DNA from 3 places in the Agarivorans sp. 2_MG-2023 genome. Region 1 is predicted to be linked to each of the others. Evidence: predicted binding sites of a transcription regulator. Region 1 holds the regulator's gene; each other region holds the start of a gene.

Region 1 (3,283 bases):
GCTTCTAAACGAACACTCGTGACCACACCGTCTAAACGCACCGAACGCGACTTTAATTCAAACAATTCGGCTTCAGTACCTGAATAGATCTCACACATAACAAATCTCACCATGATTAGATCGAAGTCTAATCATGGTACAAAACGTCAAAACTTGCTCTTTCATCTGGGCTATTTTAACAAGGCGTTAAATTGAGCTAGCCATTGAGGGTGGGCGGGCCATGCGGGAGCGGTGACCAAGTTTCCGTCTGTTATTGCTTGGTCTACGGCAATATCAGCATAGTCGCCGCCGGCTGCGGTTACTTCTGGCGCACAAGCAGGGTAGGCAGAAATGTGTCTGCCAGAGGCAATACCTGCCGCCGTTAACAATTGGGCACCATGGCATACCGCCGCTATGGGTTGCTGCTTATTGGCAAAGGTTTTGATGATCTCTAGCACTTGAGGGTTTAAGCGCAGGTATTCAGGCGCACGGCCGCCAGGCAACAATAGGGCGTCAAAATCATCGGCAACTATTTCACCAAAGCTGCCGTTAAGGGTAAAATTGTGCCCTGGCTTTTCGCTGTAAGTTTGGTCACCTTCAAAATCGTGAATCGCAGTTTTTATCTGCTCACCTGATTGCTTTTCTGGGCAAACAGCAACAACATTATGCCCTACCATTTGTAGTGCTTGAAACGGCACCATCAATTCATAATCTTCAACAAAATCGCCCGCAATAATAAGTACTTTAGCCATCACTCTCGCCTTAACAATTTATTTACATTTCATTGGCAGGATAAGGGCTAGCAGAGTGTAAGGGGTAGTAATTGGTTACTACACTACACTTGGCAAACAACGAAACTAATAAAAGTCTATTTTATTCAACAATTTATATTTGGCCGTTTGGGATTATAATTTTTAGATATTTAAAGCAAACTGAGCTTTGGTCTTCGCTTTTCACTTATTAAAAAGACAGTGCTAATAAAATGTTACTTGTTGCAGAGCACTCGTCCATTAATCCTTAAGTTTTCAGCGCTTAAGTTTTTTACTGATCTGTACCTTGGCCTGTTAAGCAGATAAAATCGTTACATATCTGACTAAAGGAACACCCATGCATTGTCCATTTTGCTCCGCCCATGAAACTAAGGTTATTGACTCACGTCTAGTGGCTGATGGCCATCAGGTGAGAAGACGCCGTGAGTGTTCAGAGTGCCATGAGCGCTTTACTTCATTTGAGTTAGCTGAATTGGTCATGCCTCGAGTCATTAAAGGTAATGGGATAAGAGAACCTTTTAACGAAGAGAAAATGCGAGCAGGCATGATGCGAGCGCTAGAGAAGCGTCCGGTGAGTGTTGACCAAGTTGAGCAGTCAGTAAATAAAATTAAGTCTCAACTTCGCGCCACCGGCGAGCGTGAAGTAGAAACCAAGTTCATTGGTAAGATTGTGATGGAGCAGCTGATTAGCCTCGATAAAGTGGCTTATGTGCGCTTTGCTTCGGTATACCACTCCTTTGAAGACATTAAAGAGTTTAGTGACGAAATTGCAAAGTTGGAAAAATAAGTGAGCTTTAGCCCTCAAGATTGCCAATACATGGCAAGAGCGCTACGCCTTGCTGAGTTAGGAACTTACACTACCGCGCCCAATCCAAATGTGGGTTGTGTACTGGTAAAAAACGGTCAGATTATTGGTGAAGGTTATCATCAAAAGGCTGGCGAGGGGCATGCAGAGGTTAATGCCGTTGCAAAGGCTAAAGAAGCTGGCTATAGCGTAGTGGGTGCACTTGCCTATGTCACCCTAGAGCCTTGCAGCCACGTAGGCCGAACGCCCGCTTGCGCAAGCATGTTGATTGAAGAGCAAGTCGCCGAAGTGATTATTGCGATGGTTGACCCTAATCCGCAAGTCGCTGGCCGAGGCATTGGTATGTTAGAACAGGCGAGCATTAAAGTTCGCTCTGGCTTAATGGAATCAGCGGCGAGGGCGCTAAACCCTGGCTTTTTATGCCGAGTGGAACGTAAGCGCCCATTTGTACGTTTAAAGCTGGCAGGCTCGATTGATGCCAAAACCGCTTTATCGAATGGCGAAAGTAAGTGGATTACTTCTTCTTATTCACGGAGCGATGTTCAACGTGAACGCGCTCGCAGCCATGCTATTTTGTCTACCGCTACCACTGTGCTTAGAGATAACGCGAGTTTAAATGTTCGCCATCATGAGTTAGGTAGTTTAACCCACCAACTAGAGCAACAGAGCTTACGCCAGCCATTGCGTATTGTGGTGGATCGTCAGCAACGTTTATCTGCGGCTTCTCAATCTTTAAACATATTCAAACATCCCAAGTCACTTTGGCTAGCGGGAACCCATCTTCAGCCGCAAGTAGCCGCTGATAAGCAATTTATCATAAGTGATTCAGACCAGAGCTTGAGTGAGTTGATGCAACAGCTAGCGGAAGCTGAAATCAACGATGTGTGGGTGGAAGCAGGAGCAAATTTTGCGGCTGCACTAATTAAAGCAAAGCTGGTCGACCAGCTAATTTGTTATCAAGCAGGTAAGTTGATGGGCGCCGATGCACAAAGCTTAATAGGCCTAGAGGGTTTTACTGAGATGAATCAGTTAAATTCTTGGCAATGCCTTGAAACCCGCCGCGTAGGCCCCGACATTAAAACTATCTGGATCCCACAAGCAAAGGGTGCACAATAATGTTTACTGGAATTATCGAAGCCCTTGGCATTATCAAGAGCATTGAAAAGCGCAGCGGAGACGTGCGTTTACATATCGCCTGTTCCAGTTTAGACATGGCTGATGTGCATCTGGGCGACAGTATCGCCGTAAATGGTATTTGCTTAACAGTCGTTGAATTTGGTAGTGATTACTTTTGCGCCGATGTTTCCACCGAGACTCTTAGTTTAACCTCTTTGGCTAAATGTAAGCAGGGCGATAAGGTGAACCTAGAAAAAGCTATGCTCGCCACTAATCGTTTTGGCGGCCATATTGTTAGCGGCCACGTAGATGGCTTAGCGGAAGTGGTAAGTATTAGCCCTAGTGCTAGGGCAGTAAACATTTGGTTAAAAGTTCCTAACGAGCTGGCTCGCTACATTGCTCATAAAGGTTCAATAACCGTAGATGGGATTAGTCTTACGGTAAATGAAGTTCAACAACAGCAGCTGCGTTTAACCATTATCCCCCACACCGCAGAGCAAACGACTATCTCGCAATGGGCACCAGGGCAAAAAATTAACCTAGAGGTTGATGTGATTGCCCGTTATGTTGAGCGCCTAATCGGCTATGCTGAAGAGAGTAAAAACGAATCAAA
Region 2 (3,283 bases), on a different contig from region 1:
CTTTAACGGCGGCTTCATCTAAAGGGATCGCTTCAACACCAAGCAAATCGGCAATCTTTACTACGGTTTCATCACCACCCGGCGGGCACTTATTGATTGCTTCACCGTTGGCAATGGCTTCTGCATAGGGGCGACAGCCTGGGTGGCCGCATTGTCCACACTGAGTTTGCGGGAGCAAGGCTTCTACTTGGTCGGCAATAGGGTTGCCTTCCACTTTATATTTTATTGCGGCATAACCCAGTATTGCTCCAAACACGAGAGCTAATAATGTAATGGCGATGAGTGCTTCTAACATTCTGATTTACTACTTAATTAATCCGGTGAATCCAACAAAAGCTAACGACATTAAGCCTGCGGTGATCATGGCGATTGCAGCACCTTTAAATGGCACTGGAATATCGGCAACCACTAAGCGCTCTCGCATCGCTGAAAACAATATGAGAACTAATGAGAAACCTGCAGCGGCGCCAAACCCGTAAATAATTGACTCAAACAAATCGTGTTGTTCGTTAATATTTAACAGCGCTACGCCTAGGACTGCACAGTTAGAGGTAATCAAAGGTAAGTAAATACCCAATACGCGGTGCAGAGCGGGGCTGGCTTTTTGAACAAACATCTCGGTAAATTGCACTACAACGGCAATCACCAAAATAAAACTCATGGTGCGCAAATACACTATATCTAGTGGTGCAAGAATATATTGCTCCACTAAATAAGAACACATAGAGGCGAGGGTGAGTACAAAAGTGGTTGCTAAGGCCATGCCTATTGCAGTTTCCACTTTACTGGATACACCCATAAATGGGCATAAGCCCAAAAATTTAACGAGTACAAAATTATTAACCAGCACGGTGCTAATCAATAACAACAAATATTCAGTCATTTAAGTAAGATGCAGCGAAACGAGCCGCTATTATCCTTGTTTGCGTGCCGTATAACAACCGCGAGTTCACTGTGGGAAAGGGCACAAAATATTGCTGTGATTAGTGGGTCATTTTTGTGCAAACAAATTGTCTTTCTTAGCTTCAATTGATCTTGATCATTGGTATTTGCTTTATGAATAAAATTACTCGACTACTATATCTAGTGGGTACTAAAATCCTTCACCACTAGATATGGAAAACCATCCTGTTTAACGCTTTTTGTATGCAGAACTCTCTGCAAAGCCTTTAACAACGTGGCTTCCAAACAATTTTATAGAATGAGTGAGTTAAATTGGAGCGTAAATCGTGAAAACAGTCGTGATAAAACGAGACGGAAGCCGTGTACCTTACGACGCGAAGCGAATTGTAGATGCCGTACTGAAAGCTGCTGAAGCTTTAGGAGTAAAGGATAACCTCGTAGCACTACAAATTACTCAGCAGGTCACTGAGCAGTTTTTGAATCAATCAGAAGTTGATATTAACGATATTCAATCGTCGGTAGAAAACTTCTTGATGGAAAGCGACAACAAAACACTGGCTCGTGCTTATATTGAATATCGCCATGATAGAGACGTTGCTCGCGATAAGCGTAGCGTGCTAAATAGCGAAATCAGAGGTCTGGTTGAGCAAAGCAATGCGGCACTGTTAAACGAGAACGCCAATAAAGACAGTAAAGTTATTCCTACTCAGCGTGACTTGTTAGCAGGTATTGTTGCTAAGCATTACGCAAAAACGCATTTACTTCCACGTGATGTTGTTAAAGCCCATGAAGCTGGTGAAATCCATTTTCACGATTTAGATTACGCACCGTTCTTCCCTATGTTTAACTGTATGTTGATTGACCTTGAAGGGATGTTAACCGGTGGTTTTAAAATGGGTAATGCCGAGATAGAAACGCCTAAGTCGATTTCTACGGCGACTGCTGTTACGGCACAAATTATTGCCCAAGTGGCTAGCCATATTTACGGCGGAACCACGATTAACCGTATCGATGAAATTCTGTCGCCCTATGTGCTTAAAAGCCATGAGAAACATTTAGCTACCGCTCAACAGTGGCAAATAGCAGACGCCGAAGCTTACGCTAAAGCACAAACTGAGAAAGAGTGTCACGACGCTTTTCAGTCACTTGAGTACGAAGTAAACACCTTGCATACCGCAAATGGTCAAACTCCGTTTGTTACATTTGGATTTGGTTTAGGTTCTTGCTGGGCCTCTCGCCTTATTCAGCGCTCAATTTTAGAGAACCGTATTGCAGGTTTGGGCAAAAATGCCAAAACAGCAGTGTTCCCTAAACTGGTGTTTGCAATTAAAGATGGCCTAAATCATAAGAAGTCTGACCCAAGTTACGACATTAAGCAGTTAGCTTTAGAGTGTGCGTCGAAACGCATGTACCCAGATATTCTTAACTATGAAAAAGTAGTAGAGGTCACCGGGTCATTTAAGACCCCAATGGGTTGCCGTAGCTTTTTAGGTCACTACCAAGAAGATGGTAAAGACATCCACGACGGCCGCAATAATTTAGGAGTGGTTAGCTTAAACTTACCGCGTATCGCTATTGAAGCTAAAGGTGACGAGCAACGCTTCTTTGAATTATTGGAGCAACGTTTAAGCGTGGCAAAAATGGGCCTAGATACACGTATAGACCGTTTAAAAGGCGTGAAAGCCAAAGTTGCTCCCATCTTGTACATGGAAGGCGCTTGTGGTGTTCGGCTTAACGCCGAAGATGACGTATCTAAGATCTTTGAAAACGGTCGTGCGTCAATTTCATTGGGTTACATTGGTTTACACGAAACAGTAAACGCGCTCTACGACAACAAAGACCACGTGTACGATAATAAACAACTTCAACAAAAAGCCCTTGGTATTGTTACTGCGCTTAAGCAAGCTACTCTTCGCTGGGAAAAAGAAAGCGGCTATGCATTTAGCTTGTACAGCACCCCAAGTGAAAACTTGTGTGATCGCTTCTGCCGCTTAGACGCTAAAAAGTTTGGTGTGATTGCTGACGTTACTGATAAAGGCTATTACACCAACAGCTTCCATTTAGATGTAGAGAAAAAAGTTAATCCGTTCGACAAAATCGATTTCGAATTACCTTACCCGTCGGTAACCAGTGGTGGTTTTATTTGTTATGGCGAATACCCAAACATGCAACACAACACTGAAGCTTTAGAAGACGTATGGGATTACAGCTACAGTCGCGTACCTTATTACGGCACCAATACACCGATAGATGAATGTTACGAGTGTGACTTTACTGGCGAGTTTAACTGCACTAGTAAAGGTTTCGAATGTCCTTCGTGCGGCAACACTGAAGCCAGCAAGGTATCGGTGACTCGACGAGTATGTGGTTATCTAGGTAG
Region 3 (3,283 bases), on a different contig from region 1:
AACTAACTGCAAGTAACCTTCGTTATTTGGTATGTCCCATAGCAGTTCGTAATTTTGCTTAAGGTTTTCGAAGTCTGGCACTACTTGCTTAAGAATACCGTCTTTGCTGGCTTTAACGCTAATAAATCCACGTGGTGGTTCAATACCATTGGTCGCGTTAGAGATTTGGCTTGAGGTCTCTGATGGCATTAATGCCGACAGGGTAGAGTTGCGCAAACCATGCGTAGTGATTTCTTCGCGTAGCTCTTCCCAATCATAATGCAGCGGTTCGTCACTGAGTTTATCTAGAGACTTTTTGTAAGTATCGATAGGCAATACGCCTTGCGAGTACGTTGTCTCGTTAAACATTGGACAAGCACCTTGCTCTTTGGCTAAACGCATAGAGGCTTTTAATAGCCAGTATTGAATAGCTTCAAAGGTTCGGTGAGTTAAGTTGTTAGCACTGCCGTCACTGTATTTAGTGCCGTTTTTGGCCAAGTAATAGGCGTAGTTAATCACGCCTATGCCTAAGGTACGGCGACCGTCAGAGCCTTTTTTCGCGGCTTTGATTGGGTAATCTTGGTAGTCGAGTAAGCTATCTAAAGCGCGTACCGCTAAGTCTGATAACTCTTCTAGCTCGTCTAGGTTTTCAATGGCACCTAGGTTAAAGGCCGATAAAGTACAAAGGGCAATTTCGCCGTTTTCATCATGTACATGCTGCAGCGGCTTAGTGGGTAAGGCAATTTCTAAACACAGGTTAGATTGACGTACCGGGGCTTGAGCTGGGTCAAATGGGCTGTGCGTATTACAGTGATCAACGTTTTGAATGTAGATCCGACCTGTTGACGCGCGCTCTTGCATTAACAAAGAGAATAAATCGACCGCCTTAATCTGTTCTTTACGAATACTCGGGTCTTTTTCGTATTGCTCATACAATCGTTCAAATTTGTCTTGGTCTTCAAAGAAGGCGTCGTATAAACCTGGAGTATCACTAGGCGAGAACAGGGTGATGTTTTCGCCTTTTACCAAACGTTGGTACATCAATTTGTTTAACTGAACACCGTAATCCATATGGCGAACACGGTTATCTTCTACACCACGGTTGTTCTTAAGTACTAATAGTGACTCTACTTCTAAGTGCCAGAATGGGTAGAAAATGGTTGCAGCTCCACCACGAACACCGCCTTGTGAACAACATTTAACCGCAGTTTGGAAGTACTTATAGAATGGAATACAACCTGTGTGGAAGGCTTCGCCACCACGAATTTCACTGCCTAGGGCACGAATGCGACCAGCGTTGATACCAATACCTGCACGTTGCGACACGTAAGTAACAATAGAAGACGCTGTTGCGTTAATAGACTCTAAGCTATCGCCACACTCTATCAGTACACAAGAGCTGAACTGACGAGTAGGGGTACGAACGCCCGACATAATCGGCGTTGGCAAAGAGATTTTGAACTTAGAGGTCGCATCATAAAAGCGACGGATGTAGGTTAAACGAACCGATTTATCGTAGTGAGCAAATAAACACGCCGCCACCAAAATATACAAGAACTGTGCGCTTTCAAAAATCTCGCCGCTGACTCGGTTCTGAACAAGGTACTTGCCTTCTAATTGCTTAACTGCTCCGTATGAAAAGTCCATATCGCGCCAGTGGTCGATAAAGTCGTCCATTTGGGCGAACTCTTCAGGTGTGTAATCTTTTAGCAAATGCATGTCGTAACGACCTGCTTCGCATTGCTTTACAACGTGGTCGTAAAGCGCTGGCGGTTCAAACTGGCCATAAGCTTTCTTACGAAGATGGAACACGGCTAAACGTGCAGCCAAAAATTGATAATCTGGGGTTTCTTGTGAGATTAAATCCGCAGCAGATTTAATAATGGTTTCATGAATATCTTTGGTCGCCATACCGTCGTAGAACTGGATGTGAGATTTAAGTTCTACTTGCGATACCGATACGTTTTTTAGGCCTTTAGCGGCCCAAGTAATCACTCGGTGGATCTTATCTAAGTTGATCGCTTCTTGTTTACCGCTTCGTTTGGTTATCAGAAGATCTTTATTCATGAAGGGGAGGCCCTGTATCCTAATTTTTGCTGCTGCTTATCTAGTACTGCTATTTGCTGTTAGCCACTAGATATAGTGTTTTTAAAATCTATGGGTACAAGATAATGAGGTTTTGGCTTTTTCGCAAGCTCTAGCAGAAAAGAAGAAATTGTGTATAACTTGCAGATAACTCACATATGTTAGTGCTCACTAACTAGCTATCTATATAAGCTGGCTAGCTGGCATTAATGCAAGTTTTTTTTCGTAAAATTTTACTCAAAAAATTTATTTTTATAAAACTTGAAGCTGCCTACAATTCGCTCAGCCAGTCGCTTATAGTTTGTTCGAGTTGCTCACTTTTTTCACAGTGTAAATCAGCAGCCCAAAGCTCTGTATTATCTTGCTCTGAAATGTAACCCCATAATGCGAGTAAAGTGGTCATGTTTGTGTTGTTGCCTGCGGCGATATCGCGCTCGGCATCTCCCACATATAGACAATGTAGAGGATCTACCTTGATGGTGTCGCAGGCAAGCAACATTGGCTCAGGATCGGGTTTTCGCTGGGCAATCGTATCGCCACCGACTAATACTGCGCATTGTTCAAATTCAGGGAAGTGAGCAAGTAGCTGTTTGCTTAGCCCTTCAGGCTTATTGGTAATCACACCCCAAGCAATCGAGTGCTGATTCAGCCATTGTAAAGCTTGCCTAATCCCTGAGAAGAAATCAGTGCCTTCACAAATGTGCTGTTGGTAGTAATCAAGCAGCTGTTGGCGTAACTCTGTTTGGGCTTGTTTTTCCCAGTCTGCCTCACCAAAACCTGCTTTGAGCAAACCTATAGCGCCGTGAGAGCTTAACTGGCGTGCTTGCGCCATACTAAGCGGAGCTCGTTGGTGTTTGGCTAATACATAGTTGGCTGCTGCGCCTAAATCGGGAGCAGTATCTAATAAGGTACCGTCTAAGTCGAATAATACCGCCGCTTGTTTAGTCATTGTTTAACTCCGGCTTTGCCAGTTGCACCATATAGTTAACATCAACATTGTTACTTAAGCGGAAGCTTTCAATCACCGGGAAAAACTGCACTCCGCTAATGGCCTCACTGCGTAGCGCATTGTCGTCAGCCCATGCTAACAATTCTGAGGGACGAATGAACTTATCATGCTGATGGGTGCCGTTAGGAACAATTTTGAGTAGCTTCTCTGCGGCTAAAATCATGTACAGGTAAGCTTTAGGGGTACGATTAATGGTGGACACAAAAATCT

What was found. Region 1 encodes NrdR, which represses ribonucleotide reductase genes. Its sites were predicted from a motif close to AAACACNANATNTNGTGTTT; they were not measured.
Region 2: nrdD (anaerobic ribonucleoside-triphosphate reductase) is a predicted target of NrdR. The motif match lies at 1,073-1,092, and genes of this name have one in related genera.
Region 3: nrdA (class 1a ribonucleoside-diphosphate reductase subunit alpha) is a predicted target of NrdR. The motif match lies at 2,108-2,127, and genes of this name have one in related genera.

The regions. Positions count from the first base shown of each region.
Region 1 covers NZ_JAUORQ010000003.1:138,301-141,583, reverse strand. The annotation lists gene Q4549_RS05700 (ribbon-helix-helix domain-containing protein) at 1-98, opposite strand, end outside; gene Q4549_RS05695 (DJ-1/PfpI family protein) at 171-731, opposite strand; gene nrdR (transcriptional regulator NrdR) at 1,087-1,536, shown strand; gene ribD (bifunctional diaminohydroxyphosphoribosylaminopyrimidine deaminase/5-amino-6-(5-phosphoribosylamino)uracil reductase RibD) at 1,537-2,670, shown strand; gene Q4549_RS05680 (riboflavin synthase) at 2,670-3,283, shown strand, end outside.
Region 2 covers NZ_JAUORQ010000025.1:2,606-5,888, reverse strand. The annotation lists gene rsxB (electron transport complex subunit RsxB) at 1-295, opposite strand, end outside; gene rsxA (electron transport complex subunit RsxA) at 305-883, opposite strand; gene nrdD (anaerobic ribonucleoside-triphosphate reductase) at 1,230-3,283, shown strand, end outside.
Region 3 covers NZ_JAUORQ010000009.1:101,142-104,424, reverse strand. The annotation lists gene nrdA (class 1a ribonucleoside-diphosphate reductase subunit alpha) at 1-2,046, opposite strand, end outside; gene Q4549_RS14685 (HAD family hydrolase) at 2,336-3,013, opposite strand; gene ubiG (bifunctional 2-polyprenyl-6-hydroxyphenol methylase/3-demethylubiquinol 3-O-methyltransferase UbiG) at 3,006-3,283, opposite strand, start outside.